2 regions of the Shewanella sp. 0m-6 genome follow, and region 2 is predicted to be linked to the other one. Evidence: riboswitches for the same ligand, from Rfam matches in the RefSeq annotation. Region 2 holds a riboswitch; the other holds the start of a gene.

Region 1 (11,585 bases), on a different contig from region 2:
CCATTAACCCGGGAGAGTAAGGTCTCATATTGGTTAATTAAGGCTTCACTTTTTGGGGATTCACTATTAAGGCGAGTGATTTCACTTTTTAAAAAAGTGGCATCAGGTAGGGTTTGGGCGCTTGAAGGCATAGATAACAGCATTACCGACAAAAATAGGTAAAGCCAGCATAGTCGTCCTTTGCGCTTGAACTTGGTTACTCGACTCACGTACTTTCCCCATTTTCACTTTATTATCCATAGATATAAGTGTATACGGCTTGGAAAAAGCTGCAGGAAGTATCCCAAGATTTAAGGCGATTAATTTTGTTGTGTCACTAGGCTAGATTGCCACGTTGCGAATATAAAAATTGCAGGCTTAGGTAAAATAGCTTGCTTACCACAGAGGCTTAGCTGCTCAGTGGATAGGGTATGGCTTCATAAACAGATACACTCTCTCAATATCCACTCCTTCACCTCGAAAAATCCTCAACCTGAATAACTGGATTCGATTGAAACGGTTTTATTTCATAACAGGGAACATGGTGTCAGGGGCACTGCTTGTCTTTATTTACAATGGCTTGATGTTATTTCACAGCGGAGCCCGCAGCTAACCTGCTTTAAGGGGGTTTTACAGGGAAATAATTTGTACCTATAGTTAATTCAAAATGTGGTCTGTATTGATGTCGATACTATTTTATGGGTACGGATAACATACCGGAAATGAGTTTATTGAACGGAGCTGTATATGGCACTTCATAAAAGTAAGGCGGAGCTATTTCCCTTACTTCACCTGCTTGATGATTTTAGCCGTTTTCAACTACACAATGGCTTTATTCAAACATTAGCTGAAAAAGATTTACGCCTTCAGGCTCCACCTTCTGTGGAGCTAGATGAGTCATCTGTTATACCTTGTGTCAGTGTTTATGACGATTCACTTCATGAAAACACCTCTGCTTTGCAGCAATATTTTTGCAGTAAAAGTGCAGACGATAATGCCGCTATCCAGCAGATTTTTCAAACGCTAAGCCCGGTAAGCCACCTATCGGAAAGTCGACATAAAAGACACTATCGGTTGGTCGCTTTCGCTGAAGAGGAAAAGCTCACGCCAGTGGCTTTTGTGACCTTTAATGTTGGCTTACTCGACTCTTGGTATTCAGACGATAATACCTGTCATGACCGGCAAGTTGGTGGCTGTTGTTACTTATTATATGCCTATGTGATACCTGAGTGGCGTCACCTAGGTGTGGGGAGTTGCCTGTTTCATCTGATCTCAAACTTTTTTTGGTCCCAGTTACAGTTTATCGATGCGCAGGCTATGTCCCATGATTTAACTATGGTGCCTTTGGTTTATGAGAGCGAAGCGGCAAAAGGAGCTGAAGGGTTATTGAGTCAAGTGGCCATGAATATTAATCAGTATAAGGCGTTATCATTAACCCATGATAAATCCTCGACAAGGGTAAAGCCTTGTATGAGTAATATTTCCTAGCTCTTTATTTTAGATCTGCACTTGGTTTCCTCTATGCCCATGCCTTTACGCACTGGGTAATATTCTACTTCATTTCGTTGCTATTGCCCCTTCTATATCACGCCGAAATAGCGTGATACGAAATTGCGTGATAATAGTAGGCTAAATGCTAAATGCTAAATGCTAAATGCTAAACGCTACACTCTAGACTTTAAGATCTAAGCTCCAGCCGCCGGCAATAAGGTTTCTTTTGATTACTGTATCCAAGTCACTCTCGGCTTGCCCTACGGGAGCGCAGAATCGAGCATCTTGTGGTCATTTGGGTAAAGGTATCGATGCACTTACTCGTGGTTTCTATCTGGTTATAAGGAAATGTTTACAGTTAGCGCTTTGGGTGTTTTCTGTATGAGTCAGGCTCTAGGCTTATGTTCTGTTAGAATACTGCGCATAATAATACCTATAAGCACGTTTTTTGGAGCTCATGAAAGAATTTATCATTATTGGCGCGGGTCAGTCTGGACTGTCTATGGCCTATAACTTGTCTAAGCATAATCAAGATTACTTGATTTTAGATGCCAACGAACATATTGGTGCGCCTTGGTTAAAGCGCTGGGATTCTCTAAAGTTGTTTACTCCGACTGAATATAACCACCTACCAGGGATGCCATTTCCGTTCCCTAAAGGGTATTACCCCAATAAATATGAAGTGGCAGATTACTTAAAGAGTTATGCCGAGAGGTTTTCGATACCTATTGAATTCAATCAAAGAATTACTTCGGTAAAGAAAGTCGATGGTATTTTTGAGATCACCAGTGACACCGCCAGCTATCAAGCCAAACAACTCATTATCGCCACCGGCCCTTTTCATACTCCCTATACGCCGCCTTGCCATGTCAATATCGCAGAAGATATTACTCAATTACACAGTGAAAACTACAAAAGCCCAGCACAGCTACAAGAGGGTGACTGTTTAGTGGTTGGAGCGGGTGATTCTGGCGTGCAAATTTTATCAGAAATTGCTGATACCGGGCGCAAAGTTCACTTCTCTGGTACAGATAAAATCACCGCTATTCCGCAGTCATTTTTAGGTAAAACGCTATGGTGGTGGTTTACTCATATAGGCTTTTTATCGGTTAACCGTTTTAGCAAAATAGGCAAATGGTTGAGTAAGGGCGGGCAGCCTGTTATCGGTACTGATGTGAAATCTCTTCTGGCAAAAGAAAATGTGATTCATATGGGCAGAACATTGTCAGCTGATGCAAGTAGTATCAAGTTTCAAAAAGGCAGTATCAGCAGTATCAAAAACATTATTTGGGCTACCGGTTTTAAACCCAATTTCTTTTGGATTGAAGATATCTCTTTTGATGAGATGAACTACCCGAGTAATTATCGCGGCGTGAGTAAAGACGTTGATGGATTGTATTTTATTGGTCTGCCTTGGTTGTATACCCGCGGCTCTGCAACACTCGGCGGTGTTTGGAAAGATGCTAAATACCTGATGACTCATATTCAGGAAAGTAAGTAAACGTAATAGCAAAGTCCCACTGATAGGGTTATCAGTAGGACAATAATTGAATTCCATCTTACTCTTTCTTCGCCCCTGCACGCTTGGTACAAGCGTGTTGAGGACTCTTATGGCTGTTAGTTTTAGGCCTACGGCCACCGAACAAACAAGTTTGTTCTCCCGCTCAAGGCTGGCTCTTTACTCTGGATCATAGTCAAGCACAGGGGCTAACCATCTTTCCGTTTCTTCAATGCTCATACCTTTACGTGCTGCGTAATCTTCTACCTGATCGCGGCCAATATTGGTGACGCCAAAGTAGCGGGATTTAGGATGGGCAAAGTACCAACCCGAAACAGCAGCCGTTGGGAACATGGCATAACTTTCAGTGATGTTAAGGCCAATGGTTTCATCTGGCTTTAATAAATCCCAAAGCAGACCTTTTTCTGTGTGGTCAGGGCAAGCAGGGTATCCTGGTGCAGGGCGAATACCTTTGTACTTTTCACGAATAAGCGCTTCATTATCGAGTACTTCATCGCTGGCATAACCCCAAAACTCTTTACGTACACGCTCATGCATACGCTCGGCAAAGGCCTCGGCTAAACGGTCTGCTAAGCATTTAAGCATAATGGCGCTGTAGTCATCATGGTCGGCTTCAAAGCGCGCCACATGCTCGTCGATGCCATGGCCTGCTGTTACCGCAAAGCCCCCCATATAATCGGCAACCCCTGAGTCTTTTGGCGCAACAAAATCAGCTAAGCAGAAGTTGTCGTTACCGACGCGCTCAATCTGCATCCGCAGGTGGTGCAGGGTGATGATTGGTTGCTCGCGAGATTCATCCGTCCCATCGGCAGAGTAAAGCTCAATATCGTCATGGTTAACGGTATTGGCAGGGAACAAGCCGATAACTGCTTTGGCGGTAAGCCACTTTTCACTGATTATTTTATCCAGCATGGCTTTACCATCAGCGAATAATTTACGCGCTTCAACACCCACCACTTCATCATCTAAAATACGTGGGAAGTGACCGTGTAGCTCCCAACTGCGGAAAAATGGCGTCCAGTCGATACGTTCAACCAAATCCTCTAGCGGATAATCATCAAATACCTGGCGACCCAGCACGTTAGGCACAAATGGAGTGTAGTTTGCCCAGTCGTGCTGGCAGCGGTTTTCACGCGCAGCTTCTATAGATGTGATGATTTTACGTTTGGTTTGCGATAGACGCTTTTCGCGCATCATATCGTATTCTTCATAAGCTGCGTTGATAGTTGCTTGGCGAGTGTCGTTGTTAATCAGCTTTGACACCATAGGTACGGCGCGCGAGGCATCAGCAATGTAGATGGCCCCCGTTGGTGCGTGCGGCGCAATCTTCACAGCGGTATGAATTTTTGAGCAAGTCGCACCGCCAATGATTGACGGAATCGTTAAGCCGGCTTTGTGGAAACTCTTAACGTTATGCACCATCTCATCAAGGCTTGGCGTGATAAGCCCTGACATGCCGATAATATCGACATTTTCAGCCTTGGCGACTTCGATAATTTTCTCCACCGGCACCATCACGCCTAAATCAATCACTTCATAGCCGTTACAAGCCAGTACCACACCAACGATGTTCTTACCGATATCGTGCACATCCCCCTTAACGGTAACCATTAAAATTTTACCGTTAGACTGGCCTGGGACTTTTTCAAGCTCAATATAAGGGTTTAAATAGGCAACGGCTTTTTTCATTACGCGCGCAGATTTAACCACTTGTGGCAGGAACATTTTACCGGAACCAAATAGGTCGCCAACAATGTTCATCCCATCCATTAGCGGCCCTTCAATCACATCGAGTGGGCGAGTGGCCTGTTGGCGTGCTTCTTCAGTATCTGCATCAATAAAGTCGGTAATACCTTTAACCAGCGCATGGGCTAAACGCTCATTTACCGGCTTAGTGCGCCACTCTAAATCTTCTTTCTTAACGGTTTGGCTGCCATCGCCGCGAAATTTTTCCGCAACCTCTAACAAGAGTTCAGTGTTGTTAGTCGGCTCCCCATTTTTATCGACAGCGCTGCAAGGTAAGTTCTGTACGATTGCCTCAACTCGCTCTTTTAATTCGGTGTCGATATCATCATAAATCGCCAGTTGTCCGGCGTTGACGATACCCATGTCCATGCCTGCTTGAATTGCATGATACAAAAATACGGCATGAATCGCTTCACGCACCGGGTTGTTACCACGAAACGAGAACGACACGTTCGACACGCCGCCAGAGATCATCGCATGAGGTAGGGTGCGTTTTATTTCACGGGTAGCTTCGATAAAATCAACGGCATAGTTATCGTGCTCTTCAATACCTGTGGCAATGGCAAAGATGTTGGGGTCAAAGATAATGTCTTCTGGCGGAAAACCGACTTTATCTACCAGCACGTTATAGGCGCGAGTACAAATCTCGATTTTACGCGCTTTGGTGTCGGCTTGGCCTTGTTCATCGAACGCCATGATAATTGCCGCAGCGCCGTAGCGTTTAACTAAGGTTGCTTGCTCGATGAATTTTTCTTCACCCTCTTTAAGCGAGATAGAGTTAACGATGCCTTTACCTTGAATGCATTTAAGGCCCGCTTCAATCACTTCCCACTTAGAGGAGTCGATCATAATCGGTACGCGCGAGATATCAGGCTCTGAGGCGATAAGGTTGAGGAATTTATGCATGGTTTCGGCACCATCAAGCATGCCTTCATCCATGTTGATATCGATTATCTGTGCGCCGCTTTCAACTTGCTCACGGGCAACCGACAGCGCTTCTTCATATTCGCCAGTTTTGATCAGGCGTAAAAACTTAGCCGATCCGGTTACGTTAGTGCGTTCACCGACGTTCAAAAATAGCGAATTTTTATCAATGGTCAGTGGCTCAAGCCCTGATAGACGACATGCAATTGGGATGTCGGGCTGTACGCGGGCCGGGTGCTTAATAACGGCTTGTCGGATAACGCGGATATGATCAGGCGTGGTACCACAGCATCCACCAATGATATTTAAAAAGCCCTCTTCGGCCCACTCTTCAATGATTTCCGCCATCTGCTCTGGAGTTTCATCGTAGCCACCAAATTCATTGGGTAGACCAGCATTTGGGTGCGCCGACACAAAGCATTCAGATATTTTTGACAGCTCTTCTACATATGGTCGAAGCTCTTTTGGTCCAAGGGCGCAGTTAAGGCCGATAGACAGAGGCTTAACGTGGCGCAGTGAGTTATAAAAAGCTTCGGTGGTTTGTCCGGTAAGGGTACGCCCTGAGGCGTCGGTAATCGTCCCCGAGATCATAATCGGTAGACGGAATTCTTGTTCATCAAACACGGTTTCAATCGCAAATAATGCCGCCTTTGCATTAAGCGTATCAAAAATGGTCTCGACCATAATGATGTCTGCGCCGCCAGCGATAAGTGCATTGATTGACTCAATGTAGGCTTCAACTAGCTCATCAAAGCTAACGTTACGAAAGCCGGGATCATTAACATCTGGACTAATGGAGCAAGTGCGATTGGTCGGGCCTAAAACACCAGCCACATAACATTGGCGACCCGTCTCTGCTTCAACTTCATTGGCGGCTTCGCGGGCAATGCGTGCGCCTGCTAAGTTGATCGCAGCTGAATGCTCCTGCATGTCGTAATCGGCCATGGCGATGCGGGTGGCATTAAAGGTGTTGGTCTCTATGATGTCAGAGCCGGCTAACAGGTAGTCTTTATGGATCTGCTTGATAGCATCGGCTTGGGTGAGCACCAACATGTCGTTGTTGCCCTTTACATCACAATGCCAGTCTTTGAACTGTTCACCACGAAAGTCATGTTCTTCAAATTTGCGATCTTGGATCATGGTGCCCATCGCGCCGTCGAGGATAAGGATCCCATCTTGAAGCTTTTGGGTAAGTACTGCTAAAACCTTGTCGGCAGAGTCTTGAGTATGTGCTACTGCGCTCAAGGCATGTGTTGGGGTACAAGTTGCCATAGATAATTCCTACCAGTTCGCAAATCGTTATTCTTGTAATACCAAGCAAAATAAGTCTCTGAATACTTAACTTACCTAGATCTGGTGTAAATCATGTCCGTTATTTTCAGTTAAGGTCGTTTATTATTAGTGACCTTTTATTTTGTTTGGACATTTATACGTATAGACGTCCATAATACGTGAGAGGCGATAAAAAGTGCAAGTGCTAAAGCATGATACTTTTTCAGCATTAAAAGCCAATGAATTTTAACTAAGTTGCTGATAAATAATGAAGGTCAACAGGTATAATGCAAACCACTAAGGTGATTTTACTTCGGCACGGCGAATGCGATGGTGGCAATATTTTACGCGGCCAAGTTGATGTTGCGTTAACTGAGCTTGGTCAGTTGCAGATGAAAAAGGCATTTTCCGCCTTATGCTTAACCGATTTGTCAGTCGATTTTACCGTTGGTTTTACTGTTAATAGTGTGATTAGTTCACCGCTTCAGCGCTGCGCCAACATCGCAGAGCAATTGGCTCGTGAGCATGATTTAGACTTTTCTATTGAAGCAGGTTTTAAAGAGCTGAACTTCGGCGATTGGGACGGACAAACCTTCGACGCGCTTTATCAAACTTGTGGCTCAGCGCTTGATAACTACTGGAAAAACCCTTGGTTGTTATCGCCGCCTCATGGCGAGTCTATGCAAGATTTTGAGGCGCGTATCGATAAAGCCTGGCAGGCGATGCTTGAGCTGCATCAAGGAAAGACGGTATTAGTGGTGACTCACGGTGGCGTAATACGTCATTTAATGAGTAAAGCTCTGGACGTCAGTCAGTGTGCGGGTTTTTACACCTCGCTTAAATTGCCTTACGCGGCCACGGTAGTGATTGATGTGCTGCACAATGATAATAAGCAGTTCATGACCCTAAATTGGCGGTAGAAGTTTAAAGAAGGACCTAGAACCTATGACCTAGGACCTAGGACCTAGGACCTAGAGCCTAGAGCTTAGAGCTTAGAGCCTAGAGCCTAGAACCTAGAACCTAGAACCTAGAACCTAGAACCTTTTTATCGTAGGTCGGGCTTTAGCCCGTCAATCTTGGTTTTATTTATAAAACAAAGGTGATATCAGCCTTGCTGGTATGATGCTAAACTGCGGCGTTAGCTTACTTGAGTGCTACTGTCTGCATTAAGGTTAGTGCTTAATACTCACGGGGATTGTCGCTGGGATAGTCTCGTTAGTATCAGCGCGACTAAGCTAATAATAAGTCAAACAAAATGAAAGCTAGGTGCTTAATCGCATAAAGGGAACCGGAGGCTGGCAGTTATTCGCCGCTTAGTCCGGACTGTACCCGCAACTGTAGGGAAGGTTAGCCATAGGGCTGTGCTTCCAAGTCAGATACCTGCCTAGCTTATGTTGTTCAGTACGTATGACTCAGTACGTGTTGATAATTAAAAGTGTATCCATATACACATAAACTCGTGCGGGCGACTCGAGGGAGACAATAAAATGAAGTTCCATGCTTGGTTGTTAGACCTAGACCTAGACCTAGATCGAGGCTTGCTAAAGGCCTGTTTATATGATGCTTGCTTATTCGATGCCCGTTTTTTCAAACAATGGGTAAATGGCTGCAATGGCTAATTCGCAATTAAAGCAGCAGATTCACGCTGAAGCTAAAACCCAAACAGTGCTGTCTGTTAACGACTTAGGCTGGCAACTGGATGGTAAAGCCATTTTGTCGGCAATCGACTTTAGCTTAGCTGAAGGTAAGATGCTGGGTATTATAGGGCCTAACGGCGCAGGGAAATCCAGTCTACTGCGCTGCTTATATCGCTTCATTAAGCCAACAACGGGTTGTATTAACTTGTTTGGGCAAGATATTAGCGCGCTATCGGCTAAAGCTTTTGCCCAGCAAATCGCCGTGGTACTGCAAGACACCCCCCATCATTTCGAGATGACCACTGCGCAACTTATCGGCCTAGGTTTAACGCCTCATAAAAGTGCCTTTGATTTTACTAGCCGCAGCGATCGCGTTGTGATCGCACAAGCACTTGAAAAAGTAGGTCTTGAAGATAAAGCCAATCAAGCCTATGAGAGCTTATCGGGCGGTGAAAAGCAGCGTGCCTTGATTGCTCGCGCCATTGCGCAGCGCCCTAAACTACTTATTCTCGATGAGCCGACAAATCACTTAGATATTCGTTATCAGATCCAAACCTTAGAGCTACTGCGCAGTCTCAATATCACCGTTATCACCTCTATTCATGATCTTAACCTTGCCAGTGCACTGTGTGATGAACTCCTCCTGCTTGATAAGGGCCGTGCTATAGCCAATGGTTCACCTAAGATGGTACTCACTGAGCAGCGCATCGCTGAAGTGTTTGATGTGTGCTGTGAAATCAAGCCTCATCCTCAGCATGGTAATCCGCTTATCTGTTATTTCTATGGTTACGAGGGCGTGTCGGCAAGTGGTGAGAAAACCGCCGCGGATATAAAGGCGTCAGTTCAAGCTGAAGCTTTCGTTCAAATAAAAGCGAGAGGTACAGATGTTTAAGGTGAGTAAGGCCTCAATCGCGAGTCTGCCGTTAGCCATTAATTGTCGTCGCCGAACTGAGCATCTCGTTCTGCTTATACTCACTTTGGTGGCGCTAATCACCCCATTTGCTGCCACCAGTTTTGGTGCTGCCAGTATTAGTACCTTAGATGTGCTAAATGTGTTTAGCCACAAGCTGTTTAGTATCGGCGATCCTGTTGGCGTAAAAGAGCGCATTATTTGGGAGCTACGTTTACCGCGAGTCTTATTAGCATTTATTGCTGGGGCTGGACTGTCGATAGCGGGCAGTGTGCTGCAAACTGTGACGCGAAATCCGCTGGCAGATCCTTATCTATTTGGGATCTCATCGGGCGCCTCTTTTGGCGCTGTAGTGGCGTTAACCCTCTTTAGCCAAAGCATGCTTTGGCTCAGTCTGCCGGTTGGCGCATTTATCGGTGCCAGCTTATCGGTATTGCTGGTATTGAGCTTATGTGGCCGTAACCTAAGCACCCAGGTTGAGCGCATGTTGCTTTCTGGCGTGGCAACCTCGTTTATGTTTGGCGCACTCGCCAGTTTGATGTTGTACTTTTCCAGTCCACAAGCTGCTGCATCGGTACTGTTTTGGACCTTAGGCAGCTTTGCTAAAGCCAGCTGGCAAGGCTTGTGGCTACCAGCTTCGGTGGTATTGCTATCTCTGCTAATTATCTTACTGAATAAGCGCCAAATAGTGGCGATGCGCGCCGGTGATGAAACCGCCCATACCCTAGGAATTAACGTCGCTCGTTTGCGTTTATCTATGCTGCTTATCTGCTCACTTATCACAGCTATATTAGTCGCTAATTGCGGTGGCATCGGCTTTATAGGCTTGATGGTGCCACATACGGTGCGCTTGCTTTTCCCTGGGCGATTCCCATTGCTATTAACGGCACTCGTCGGCGGATTATTTATGGTTTGGGTCGATGTATTAGCGCGAACCTTATTGAGTTATCAAGAGCTGCCAGTGGGGATTATTACCTCGGTGATGGGCAGTATTTTCTTTTTGTTTATTTTAGGCGGCCGTCGTGCCAAACGTATTTAACAATTAATGTTGAGTAAGCACCTAAGTTGAGTGGTCTAGGGGACTATACATGTTTGATATAAAACCAATAAATACTGAGTTCGATGCTGAGATTCAGCAAAAAATAGATACTAAAACTAAGCCCCTTGGCGCCTTGGGAGATTTAGAAACCTTAGCGTTACAGATTGCCCACGTATTAGGTAAAGACAAGCCGCAGATCTGCAATCCAAAGATGATGGTGTTTGCCGCAGATCACGGCATTGCTGATTCTGGCGTATCAATTGCACCAAGTGAAGTCACCACGCAGATGGTGATTAACTTTATCAAAGGTGGCGCAGCAATTAACGTGTTTACTCGTCAAGTGGGTTTTGACTTAGAGGTGATTGACTGCGGGATCTTAAAGCCGATTGAAAACCTAGAGGGTGTGATTAACCAACGTTTAGGTTCAGGTACAGGGCCTATTCATAAGCGCGCGGCGATGACTCTCGGTGCGGTAAAACAAGGCTTTAAGATGGCGACAGAGCGAGTCGAGTTCCACCATCAAAATGGTTGTAATTTGATAGCGCTTGGTGAGATGGGCATAGGTAATACCTCGTCTGCTGCTGCGATTATGGCGGCACTAACAGGCATGAAGGCTGAAGATTGTGTCGGCCGAGGTACAGGGATCGACGCGGCGACCTTTAAGCGTAAGAAGATGTTAGTCGAGCAAGCACTGCTTGTGCACCACAGTGAGCTTGACGAGCCTATGCAGGTACTGGCTTGTCTCGGCGGCTTTGAAATTGTGCAGATGACAGGTGCAATGCTGGCTGCAGCAGAGCGTAATATGCTCATTGTTGTTGACGGTTTTATTGCCAGTGCTGCGGCGCTCGTTGCGGTAAAGATTAATCCCAACGTGCGTGACTACATGATTTTTGCCCATCAGTCAGATGAGAAGGGTCACTTTTTAATGCTGGAGTTTCTGCAAGCTAAGCCTCTATTGAAGCTCGGCATGAAGCTCGGTGAAGGAACGGGCGCGGCATTAGCGTTACCGCTTATTCAAGCGGCGACCAACTTCTATAACGAAATGGCCAGCTTTGAAGATGCCGGCAT
Region 2 (11,585 bases):
AATCCCAAACTATTTAATTGCATATTGTATACCTTTTGATGTTAAGATGAGCAAAATTCAGAGTTAACGCCCCTCTGAATTTCATATAACTAAACAGAACAATGGGCGTCTGGACGTCTAGAAGTTTATTGTGTTAGCCTTAGTATTCGCAATCGAAACGAATTCAAGCGCAACATGAGCGAATTTCATGTGAGGATAAAATGATAGAGCTTAGACATTTACGTACGTTAGTTGCCCTAAAGGAAAGCGGCAGCCTCGCTGGGGCTGCAAAAAAACGCTTCGTCACCCAGTCGGCACTGTCTCATCAGATCAAGGAATTAGAGACTCGCATTAACTCAGCTATTTTTGTGCGCAAGAGTAAGCCCCTCTCTTTCACACAAGAGGGTGCGCGATTGCTCAACCTTGCTGAAGATATTCTGCCGAAAGTGATCGAAACCGAATTTGATTTAAAGAAAGGCTTAGCTGAAGGGGATAATCATTTAGGCGTAGGTATTGAGTGCCACAGCTGCTTCCGTTGGTTAATGCCGGTAATGGAGCAATTTAGAAAACAATACCCACAGGCGGATCTCGACCTCTCTAGTCGCCACTTATTCGACTCATTAAACGCGCTTGAGTTAGGTGAGCTAGATGTCGTGCTGACATCGGATCCAGTACCTGCTCAGTCGATTGCTTATCAGCACTTGTTTGATTTTGAAGTTAGATTAGTGGTTGCCAGCGACCATCCGCTGGCGCAGCAAGAGTATGTTACACCGAAACAGTTAGAAAACTTGGCGATTTTAAGCTACCCAGTTTCACTTGAGCGCTTAGATATTTATCGCCACTTCTTAGAGCCTGCAGGCATAAAGCCTGGGCCACAGGTAAAGTGTGATTTAACCATGATGTTACTGCAGCGTATTGCCTGTAAAGATGGTATTGCGGCGCTGCCTAGTTGGTCGATTAACGAAGCTCATGGACTTAGCCTTACCAGCGTTAAGTTGGGGCCAGATGGCCTTAAACGCCCGCTGTTTGGCGCATACCGTCGTAACGGTGCCAATGCACGCTTAGCCCAACATTGGTTAGAGCTCGTCTCAAAAGAAGGGTTAGCGAAGCAGAGATTGAACTGAACAATCCGTACTATAGTGAGCACTACGCTCTGTAGCATACAAAAAAGCCTGCATATTGCAGGCTTTCTTTTTATAGCGCTTTAAGTAGCAAATTTCTTCTCGCTAATACCCGTCTCAAGACCAAACCTGGAGAGTTAGCGTTATGGGTTTGACGTAAGTTATGCGCGATTAAGAACTCATCACGTAAATCATCATCTAGCCCTAATGACTCAAAAGCTTCAAGCGTTAAGGTTTCTTGTTTATCTTCAATCACAGACTTAAGCAGGCTCAGTGGGTAATCCTGTTCAAGTTCTGAGTTTAAGTAAGCAAATGCCGTTAGTGCAATAATGTCACCAAATACGCTAAATAGTGCCAGGGTTTGCACTTCATCAGGGCTAATTTGCAAACTTTCTAGCTGATGCAGTTGATCAACGGCGTCCGCTGCAATCGCTTCGGTAAGCGCCCAATAACCATGAACCAGCTTTTTGTAAGGCTCATTCAATTCGTCTAAACGCTCTTTCAGATAGAAAGTAAACGCATAACGATAAATATTAACCTGACCTAAACGTACTAAAGCATCTTTTAATGAGCGATTCTTACTCGATTGCGGTGTGGCGTGATCTGCACTGTTGCTGCGCCAAAGCAGATGGGCAGATACGGCCGGATCGGATGACACGATATCGATAACATTACGGATATCACCGTCTGCAATAATGGCCTTTTTCAATGGGATAAGGATCCCTCTACGACCAATTACCTGCTCTTCGTTGCTGATAATTGCGCGTACTTGAGTAAATACTTGCTGCTCAAGATCTGTCATGCGAAACATTAAACCTTATTATTTTTAATCATGATGTGCACTCAATTCCGTGGCAAATTAACCCACACAATGACGTCAAAGGTCAAGCCATATAAGCGACAACCTTAACAAGTTTCAACAATTTTATTCACCTCCACTAAATAAGTAGCTGATAAAACCTGCCATCAGTAGCAAGAGCCAGGAATAGTATTAAAACCGGAGGGATTTTGGCTACGCTAATATATTAATGTAAGCCTTTGTTATATAGCCTGATAAATCGCTTTGGCAAGGTCAAAATAGCCTGCGTCATTTAAATGTATCGCATCCGATTTTTTACTCGGACTTTTCAATAAGCGACTTAACGCATCGTCGACTAAAACCAACTCATATTGCTCTGCAAGCTCCTCATAAATCGGTGACGCCGATAAAAATAGGCTCTTTTGTGGCACCGCAACCAGTAAAACTGGGATCTGTTTCGACTGGGCCATCTCTATCATGGCGGCCAAATTAGATTTAGTCGTCGTGATAGCATGGTTTCTTAAGAAGTCATTACCGCCCTCTAACAAAATTAATAGCTCTGGTGAATGCTTATCTAATAACGAAGCTAAACGTGCTGCACCACCCGTTGTTGTCTCGCCCGATACGCCCGCATTAATCACCTCAAAACCACTAAGAGAAGCAAGCTGGCTAGGGTAGTCTTGGCCCTTCGACGCGCCAACGCCATAGGTAAGGCTATCGCCAAAAGCTAATATCCGTGCATTATCTGATAAGGGCGGAATACTCGCCCCAGAGCAAGCTTGCAATAACAGCAGTGCGCAACTAACGAGCAATAGGACAATAGGGCGACGCTTAAATAATGGTTTCATCAATAACTTTTAACTTGAGACTGTAGCCAAAAAATAACATAAAAAAAGCCAGACACAAGGTCTGACTTAAGTACGCATATCATTTTAAATATGTCACAAAAAACTAGAATGCTTGATAGCTAACACTCAAAAATAGCTCTCTACCAGGGCTAAAGTAGTTTTGAGCGGAGATAATCTCTGCGTCAAAGATGTTGTTCGCTTTTAAACGTAAGCTCCAAGCATCATCGAGCTGATAACCCACACTTAAATCAACTTTATGATAGGCATCCAAAAACGCATCATAACCAGCATAACGCTTACCTTGATAATGGTAGTTAGCCAAGAGATCAAAACGTTGCCAGCTATAGCTCAGCATATAGTTAAACTCATTCTCGCTACGGCCAACAAGCTGCTCACCTGTTTGTTTATTCTCAGCATCCAGATAGGTATAACCCAGTTGGTGCTCAAGGCTCAATAACTGGAAATTAGCAGACAGTTCGATACCGCTGATCTCAGCTTCATTGATATTCGCAGGCTTCCAGATATCCCAACCATAATCGTCTTTCTCACCCGTAGGGGCCCAAGCAATCAGATTATCGATAGTATTTTTAAATACACTGATATAAGCACGCACATCTTTAGCATTAAAATGCAGCGTTAGATCGTAACTCTCAGCGGTTTCTGAGAGCAACTCTGCGTTACCAGAACCTGGCCAGTACAGGTCGTTAAAGGTTGGCACTTTAAAGGCCGTACCCGTTGTCGCGGCCAAACTCCATTGAGCATTAAACTGATATGCGAGACTAGCGTTATATGAAACTTCGCTGTCGATATTTTCCACATCATCATAACGCACCGCAACTTCAGCCAGTATATTGCTCCACTGCTTTTGCACTAAGGCGTAGACACCTAAGATATCTCGCTCATCTTGGGCATAATCGCCCTTAACAGACTCATTTGACCAATCGACACCGCCCGTCAGGGTCAAGTCGCTTGCCGCTAGGTATTGGTTACTCCAATTGACCTGATCGCGTTTGGTTTCAAACTCAGATATTGGCACACTGATATCGTTACCACGAAAGTTCTCGTTTGAATCGCGAGACTGGCTTAAGGCTAATTTGCTGGTAAATCGGTCATTACTGTATTGCGTAGCAAGATCCCAAAAGTAATTCTCATAGTCTGACTCATCTGCCGAACCTGAGGCATAGATATCGTCGTACTGAGTGTTACCTTTATCGTATTGTCCGGTCCAAAGTGCTTGCCAGTTTTGATTAATTTGCTGAGAGCCGTTTACTGAAAGCGCGTTGCGCTTATAACCATCATCATCATTTTCAACCTCTGCGCCGTTATATACATCATAACCTTCTGATTGCTCATGGTTAACGCTCAGTGTTGTACTACCATCGCCATGGGTCATACCTGCGCCAAATGAGCCGCGAATATATTCATTGCTGCCATATTCAGCACCCGCAAACCATTCACCGCCCTTGAGTTGGCGAGTAAAAATCTGAATGACGCCGCCAATAGCATCACTGCCCCACACAGACGCTCGAGGCCCTTTTAGGACTTCGATTCGCTCAATATTTTCAGGTGATAAACTGTTAAAGCTAACTGTACCTAATGTGGCAGAGCCGACTTTAACGCCATCGATTAGGACTAATACATGGTTGGAGTTACTGCCGCGAATACTGACAGATGTTGCCTGACCCGCACCGCCATTGCGCGATACACTAACACCCGGAAGTGTTTCTAATACGTCAGCCACAGACTTTGGATTAAGACGCGCTATCTCTTCACGTTCAATGGTATTAATGACGGTTAGCTGCTGATCGGCGCTTCTATCAAAACGAGAACCGGTTACGGTAATCGTTTCATCAACATTTGCTAAGTGAGATGCGACTTCTTCGGCCGAAACTGAAAAGGCTGATAAGCTAACAAGACTACTGACTAGTAGTGCGATTTTTGATGGTTGTGTTCCCATTTACCTTTTTACTCCTAAAGGAAAACGGGGCAAATACGTCACGGTGACACGACCCATAAATGAAAAAAATCACTCGTTTATTGGTTCGTTTAATTGCCGCATTTCGAGATCTGCCCGCCGAAATCATCGAAATCACTTTGCTGGCCGGTCTCCGGACTTAGGTTCTGTATTAACGTATTAATACCCGAATACAAGCTTTCAACACCTATCCATTAAGGCGCACTTGTCTCTCACCATTCACCGTTGCGGGGGCAGTGTCAGAATTTAACTGACTTCCCGATTATCCCTAAGTTACAGCCGTAACCTGAGGCACCAATAAAGTTGACTAAATATCGTTATAAGTTTTTGTTACTCAAAAGTGAACAAATATCACTATCAAGAGTTCCGCGCATTATAGACGTCTATACGGTTAAATGTCTAACTTAACACCACTTAAAACCCGTATTTAAGCCGAGGAATATTCACCTTGTACCTAGCGATCTAATGTTTCACATTAATATCAGCAACATATAATTATCACATTGAGTCTACCAAGCCTTTAATACAAGCCTTTAATACAAGCTCAGAGGGGTAATACTAGATAAAAACTCTTGCTGATTTTGCGCTTTGATGGGAGGATTTTCTTTGCTAAATGCGTCACCACGAATCGATTTATGAATTAAATACAGATCCAGTTTCCCCCTGATAGCGGTGTAATGGCCAATCTCTCCTAGAGTTTGCACCTCATCATAAGCAATACCTGCTACCGACTTAATATGAGAGTTGGGCATCTTAGTGCAGCCGATAATCGCGCTTGCTGTTTCATGGCCGTTGAGTGGCTCACTTTGCAAGGTTTCAAACACCGTTTCCCCTTGGCAACTGTCGAAGTATACCTCTGCCATAGTCTCTAAAAATTTTTGTGGGCTCACATCTTCAGCGATCCCTTTAAACCCTTGCACACACAGCATAGATGACCAGGTTTGTAACGCTTGAGAAGCGGGAACAAACTCAGCAGAGAACATCGTCTCTTGTTGATTTGAATAAGCGAGTTTCCAGTCTAACGGCAAACTAAAATTAAATGTTTGACTAAAAATCGCTAGTTGCTTGGGAGTTTTATCGACGTGCGCTGTAACCGCTTCATCACTTAAACCGTATGATGGAAAAGCTAGAAATATTACACATAACAGGCCTGCTGCCATGCGCGGAGATAATGACGTCATACCTTTACAATCCTTGTTGGGGGTACTTTTATGAACAGATATTCTATCTGTGCATCTGTCAAAGTGGTACTTAAAAAGTCATTAAATTGAATCCGCATAAATGCACAGTCATCTTCAATGGCTATCACCTCCGCCCTTCTATATTTAACAATAGCTTATATACCGACAGTTAATCTAGAACAAAAAAAACACCAAAAAGTACTTGCGCAATACAATTACATTTGTAATCTTAAATATACATTACAGCTGTAATCGTAAAGAACATTCAGCAAAGGATGACTTTGAAAGAGGCCGACTTTGAAAGAGAGCAACTATGAAAAAGGTTTTACTATGAAAGAGGTTTTACTATGAAAGAAATCAGTAATGCCGAGCTGTGTGTGCTCAATATCCTTTGGCAATCATCGCCAATGAGTGCTAACGATGTCATCAGTGAATTATCTCGCAGCAATGACTGGCACGAAAAAACGGTCAAGACGCTACTTAACCGCCTAGTAAAAAAACAAGCCATTGGCTTTGACAAGCAGGGCCGCTCATATCTTTACTTCCCTCTCATCGAACAGAGTGAATACCAGCTTAAAGAGAGTGAGTCTTTCATCGAGCGCTTATTCTCTGGTCGCGTCGCTCCCTTAGTGGCCGGTTTTGCCAAGCAAAACAAGCTCAGCGCCGAAGACGTGGCCGAATTACAACAACTGATTGATACCTGGCAAAAGGACAACAAATCATGATGCTATGGATGGCACAGCAAACCCTGTTACTTACTCTTGTTTGTGGTGGTTTACTCATAAGCCACCGCTTTTTACAGCAGCGATTGGGGGCACGTAAAACCTACCAGCTATGGTTAGCAGTTCCCGCTTTACTGATAAGCTCTGCGTTAATCGCAAGCATGCCCAACACTCTTGCTGCAGCCCAGGCAGAACAATTCGCTCACTATAGTGTTATCGCTAGCAAAGCTATGGCTACAGTTCAAACCAGCGATTACGCCAAGATTGCGCTGTCGATATGGTTAGTTGGCATTGCGGCTATGGTGACTCTGCTCAGCCTACAAGCGATAGCTTTAACTCGTATATTAAGCACTGCGACTAGAGTCCATCACACTGGCGCCAACTTACCGACCTATAGCCACCCCGGTGTGCAATCACCTATGCTCGTCGGGGTCATTAACCCGAAAATCATACTGCCCTCTAATTTTATTCAGCTTAACGCCGATGAGCAGCAATCGATTATCGCCCATGAGCAATACCACCACCAGCGCCGAGATCTGCTCAGTAATTTATTGGCCTACAGCGCACTCAGCCTGTTCTGGTTTAATCCTATTTGTTGGCTCGCTTATCGACGCTTTAGAGATGATCAAGAGTTAGCCTGTGACGCCTTTGTCACTCAATCATTGAATAAACAACAAAAGATCTGCTATAGCCAAGTGCTGTTAGCCTACTCCCAGCAAGCTCATCACGGCCTGCTACACACACATTATGGAAATAAAAACATACTCAAGGAGCGTATTATGCAAATGAAGACATTTCAACAAGGTCAGAGCGGTTTTGCCATTATCGGTTTGACTATCGCATTAGGGATCAGTGGCTTGCTGCTCAATCAGCAGGTGCAGGCCGGCGATCACAACCATGACGCTGTTCACCCAACAATCCGTATCGAGCCTAAGTATCCTATTGAGGCAGCTAACGCTCACCAAAGTGGTTTTGTTGTCTTACAGTTTGATATCAGCCCAAGTGGTGCGGTTAGCAATGTAAGCGTTGTTAAGTCATCACCTGAAGGGGTATTTGATAGCTCTGCGACAACTGCACTTAAGCAGTGGCAGTACAGTGAAAGCAGTAAAGGCCTTAAACAGGCAAAGGTACAGCTCGACTTTATGATTGATCCACCAGCGACTGACGTTGAGCGCATCAAAGTTACGCCTTAAACAAGCGGTTATCACTTAAACGAGCTCTGATAAAGAATCTCGCGATATACATGTGATGTGATAAAAAATAGCTAAACCGATAAAAGCGCCAGCAGCTGGCGCTTTTATCGGTTAAAAAATAATGATATCAATAGGTCACACCTCAACCCTTGTTTATTTAAACCTTAGCTTATTTAAACTTTAACTTATTTCAATAAAACGACCGCTTCTTTCAACGCCGCTACAAGTTCAGGATTTCTCAACACTTGCGTTTCCATATCGAAGTTATCAAAAAAGCTTGGCACTGAGAGCGTTGCCCTGACATCTGCAGCAAAGTATGGCGCAGATCCTGAAGCTGCAGCTAATACGCTTGATGCACCGCCCGGCCCCGGAGAGGTAGCAAGTAATAGCATTGGCTTGTTTTGAAACACTTTCATGTCGATACGTGATGTCCAGTCAAACAGGTTTTTATAAGCGGCAGTGTATGAACCATTATGCTCAGCAAAAGAGATAATAATGGCGTCGGCTTCACCAATCTTGGCAAAAAACTGCTGCGCCAGCTCTGGGTGACCAAGCTCTTCTTCTCGGTCCTGACTAAAAAGTGGCATCTCATAATCGTTAATATCAAGAATTTCAACCTCAGCTCCCTGCACTAATGATGCTGCATAGGTTGCAAGTTGCTTGTTGATTGACTTAGTGCTGCTGCTAGCTGCAAAGGCTAATAGTTTCATAATAGGACTCTCATATTCAGTGACTGCAGTTAACTCTGCAAATTGCGTTGGGTTCAAGTACCGTGCTCACAATTAAGCAAAGGTTAAGTTTAGAACGACAACTCGATGTAGAGCAGTGTATATTGATGACAAATAAAGATTAATAACCTCAAAAGATATTTACTATTTCCATATGGCTTTTAATTAAGGGGGATATGACTATAAATAAACTATTTGATGGAATTGTAATATTTGTCCAAGTCGTAAAAAGTGCTGGCTTCTCAGCCGCGGCAGAGGCTTTAGGTCACTCTACCTCTTATGTGAGTAAAGAGGTCAATAAGCTTGAAGCTCGACTTGGGGTCAGGCTACTCAATAGAACCACCCGCTCTATCGGCTTAACACCCGAGGGAGAGGCTTACTATCAGCAGTGCTTACAGTTAATAATTGATGCCGAACAGGCGGTGGGCTTGGTCACTCAACACGATGTCAGCCCCCGCGGTGTACTTAAATTAAGTTGCCCGGTCGGCTTTGCGCAAAACTACCTTAAGCCCATTATTTCTGAATACCTGCAGCGATACCCCAATGTAAGTTTAGACTTAGATTTAAGCGATAAACGCACCGATGTGATTGCCGACGGTTATGATTTAGCCATTAGAGCATCAGCACACCTTGAAGAGTCGAGCCTTATTTGCCGCAAACTTTATAGCTGCAAAGCCTACACTGTGGCGTCGAAAGCGTATATTTCACGCCACGGAAAACCCCACCATCCCAGAGAATTAGAAACACACTACGGCATCTGCTACTCCAATCATAAGCAGCCAAGCCGCTGGGATTATATTGATCATGACGGCAAACATTTTGTCGTTGATATTCGCCCAAAAATACTCTGCAACAATGGTGATATGCAGCTGGATATGGCACTGGCGGGTCATGGTATCACTCGTTTACCGAGTTTCTATATGCGAGATGCGCTTGAAAGTGATCAGTTAGAGATTTTATTTGAACACTTGCCTAATTCCGATATCGATGTTTTTGTCGTTTACCCGAGCCGTAAACACTTATCGCCTAAAGTCAGGGCATTTATCGACTTAGCGGCTAAACACTTAACCCGCTGCTAATGTTAACCTTTATGCCCAAATTTTAAATTTATTACTTTAAAGTAAACCAATACCGAACTTATAATAAATAACATTTCCCAGTCACAGTTAACGCTTCTTTTTAACTGTGCTAAAAATCTTTCCACTGGGATCTCAAACTACTTAGGTGATGTGCGTGCTAAAGAAAGCTCTTGCAATGTCCAGCTCAACCCAGATGTTAGTGGCCATGTTTGTTGGTTTTGCCGTGGGGCTGTTTTTCGGGGAATCCATCGCTTGGATGGCGACCATAGGCACAGGGGTGATCTTGCTGATGCAGATGACGGTACTGCCCTATATCGTTGTGTCACTCGTTGGCGGTATTGGTAAACTGCAAAAAAATACAGCCAAACTTATTTTTAGCCGCGCCGGTCTTATCATGTTGCTGCTTTGGCTATTAGCGATTGTAATGATTGCTTTAATGCCGCTGTCTTTCCCTGTTATCGAATCGGCCTCCTTCTTTAGTACCAGCAGCATTGAACCTGTTACACCAATCGATTATTTCAAGCTGTATATTCCCTCTAACCCCTTTGAGTCCATGGCTGATGGTTATGTACCTGCCATGGTGGTATTTAGCATCGCTATGGGGCTTGCGCTTATCGGCATGCAAGGCGAGCATAAACAGCAAATACTGACCTTTATGCATACCAGCTCAGAAATTTTTTCGCGCATTACTCAAGGTCTAGTGAAAATTCTACCTATCGGTATTTTTGCTATGTCGGCCTCGGCAGCAGGCACCATGGGAGTCGATGAGTTTGCCAGTATGCAGGTTTACCTTATCAGCTACTTTGTGCTGTGTTTGCTACTCACATTTTGGGTATTGCCCTGGATTGTAGCTTCGTTGACGCCCATTACCTTTGCTCAAGCACTGCGCATTTCTAAATCCAGCCTAGTCACCGCTTTTGCTACCGGTAACATCTTCATCGTAATCCCGGTGATTGTTGAAGAGTGTAAGCAGGTGATGCGCGAGCACGACGACTTATGCGAAGACGGCGCCACCTTGATTGAAATTTTGGTGCCTATCGCCTTTACCTTCCCTAATATCGGTAAGCTCACCGTTATTATGTTTATCTATTTTGCAGGTTGGTTTAATGGTACTCCTGTTGATATTACCAGTATCCCTTCGCTTTCTATCAGTGGGCTATTAGCGCTATTTGGCAGTGTCTATGTGGCCATTCCGTTTATGCTCGACTTAGTTAAACTCCCAACTGATCTATTCCAGTTATTTGTCATGTCTGGCTTTATCACAGGTAAATTTAATTCTATTGCGGCGGTAATGAACCTGTTTGCACTCACCTTATTAACGGCATCGCTGTTTCAAAAATCACTCAAAATACGCCCACCGCAACTATTGAAGATGAGTTTAGGCATTGGTATCAGTGTGTTTGCAACCTTATTAGTTTGCCGTGTCGGCATGGGGATGTTTATTCATAGCCCAGAGATCACCAGTGGCGTTATCGCCAACATGCAGGTGGCCGATAAAGTACCTACCAAAGTAAAAAAACAGTTCCCGATTGTAGGCCAAACTCCCGCAACCCCCATCCGAGGGGTACAAGCGATTCGAGATGCGGGCACCCTCAGAGTGGGTTATATCCCAAGTAACGTGCCCTTTAGTTATTACAACAATGCTGGACACTTAGTCGGGTTTGATACCGCTATGGCGACGAAACTTGCAGAAGACTTAAAGGTGAAAATTGAATTTATTCCCTTTAAAAAAGACCAACTGGTCGCCTCTCTAAAAGCGGGTTTTTTTGATATTGCCATGTCAGGACTTGCCATGGACATCGAGCAGATGGATGCCTTAAGTTACGCTAACCCAGTGCTTGAGCTTAACCTTGCTATAGCGACTAAAGACTATTTGGTGAACGACTTTAAGAGTAACGAAAAAATTAAACAGATGCAGGGCATGACCATAGCTTATGTTGAACATAGCGATGCTATCGAA

Evidence for each region. Region 2 has a riboswitch for cobalamin ahead of ACVBJC_RS09845 (TonB-dependent receptor domain-containing protein). Riboswitches for the same ligand answer to the same signal wherever they lie in the genome.
Region 1: another riboswitch for cobalamin. It lies ahead of ACVBJC_RS03560 (ABC transporter ATP-binding protein); the one in region 2 lies ahead of ACVBJC_RS09845 (TonB-dependent receptor domain-containing protein).

Annotation. Positions count from the first base shown of each region.
Region 1 covers NZ_JBRIMD010000003.1:180,427-192,011, forward strand. Annotated here, with positions in the region: gene ACVBJC_RS03535 (mechanosensitive ion channel domain-containing protein) at 1-209, opposite strand, end outside; gene ACVBJC_RS03540 (hypothetical protein) at 727-1,467, shown strand; gene ACVBJC_RS03545 (flavin-containing monooxygenase) at 1,928-2,971, shown strand; gene metH (methionine synthase) at 3,149-6,931, opposite strand; gene ACVBJC_RS03555 (histidine phosphatase family protein) at 7,219-7,851, shown strand; cobalamin riboswitch at 8,179-8,333, shown strand; gene ACVBJC_RS03560 (ABC transporter ATP-binding protein) at 8,543-9,460, shown strand; gene ACVBJC_RS03565 (FecCD family ABC transporter permease) at 9,453-10,517, shown strand; gene cobT (nicotinate-nucleotide--dimethylbenzimidazole phosphoribosyltransferase) at 10,567-11,585, shown strand, end outside.
Region 2 covers NZ_JBRIMD010000010.1:56,641-68,225, forward strand. Annotated here, with positions in the region: gene metE (5-methyltetrahydropteroyltriglutamate--homocysteine S-methyltransferase) at 1-23, opposite strand, end outside; gene ACVBJC_RS09830 (LysR family transcriptional regulator) at 201-1,103, shown strand; gene ACVBJC_RS09835 (HDOD domain-containing protein) at 1,174-1,902, opposite strand; gene ACVBJC_RS09840 (arylesterase) at 2,142-2,747, opposite strand; gene ACVBJC_RS09845 (TonB-dependent receptor domain-containing protein) at 2,851-4,704, opposite strand; cobalamin riboswitch at 4,830-5,036, opposite strand; gene ACVBJC_RS09850 (hypothetical protein) at 5,256-5,903, opposite strand; gene ACVBJC_RS09855 (BlaI/MecI/CopY family transcriptional regulator) at 6,251-6,628, shown strand; gene ACVBJC_RS09860 (TonB family protein) at 6,625-7,818, shown strand; gene ACVBJC_RS09865 (NADPH-dependent FMN reductase) at 8,004-8,528, opposite strand; gene ACVBJC_RS09870 (LysR family transcriptional regulator) at 8,723-9,625, shown strand; gene ACVBJC_RS09875 (cation:dicarboxylate symporter family transporter) at 9,801-11,585, shown strand, end outside.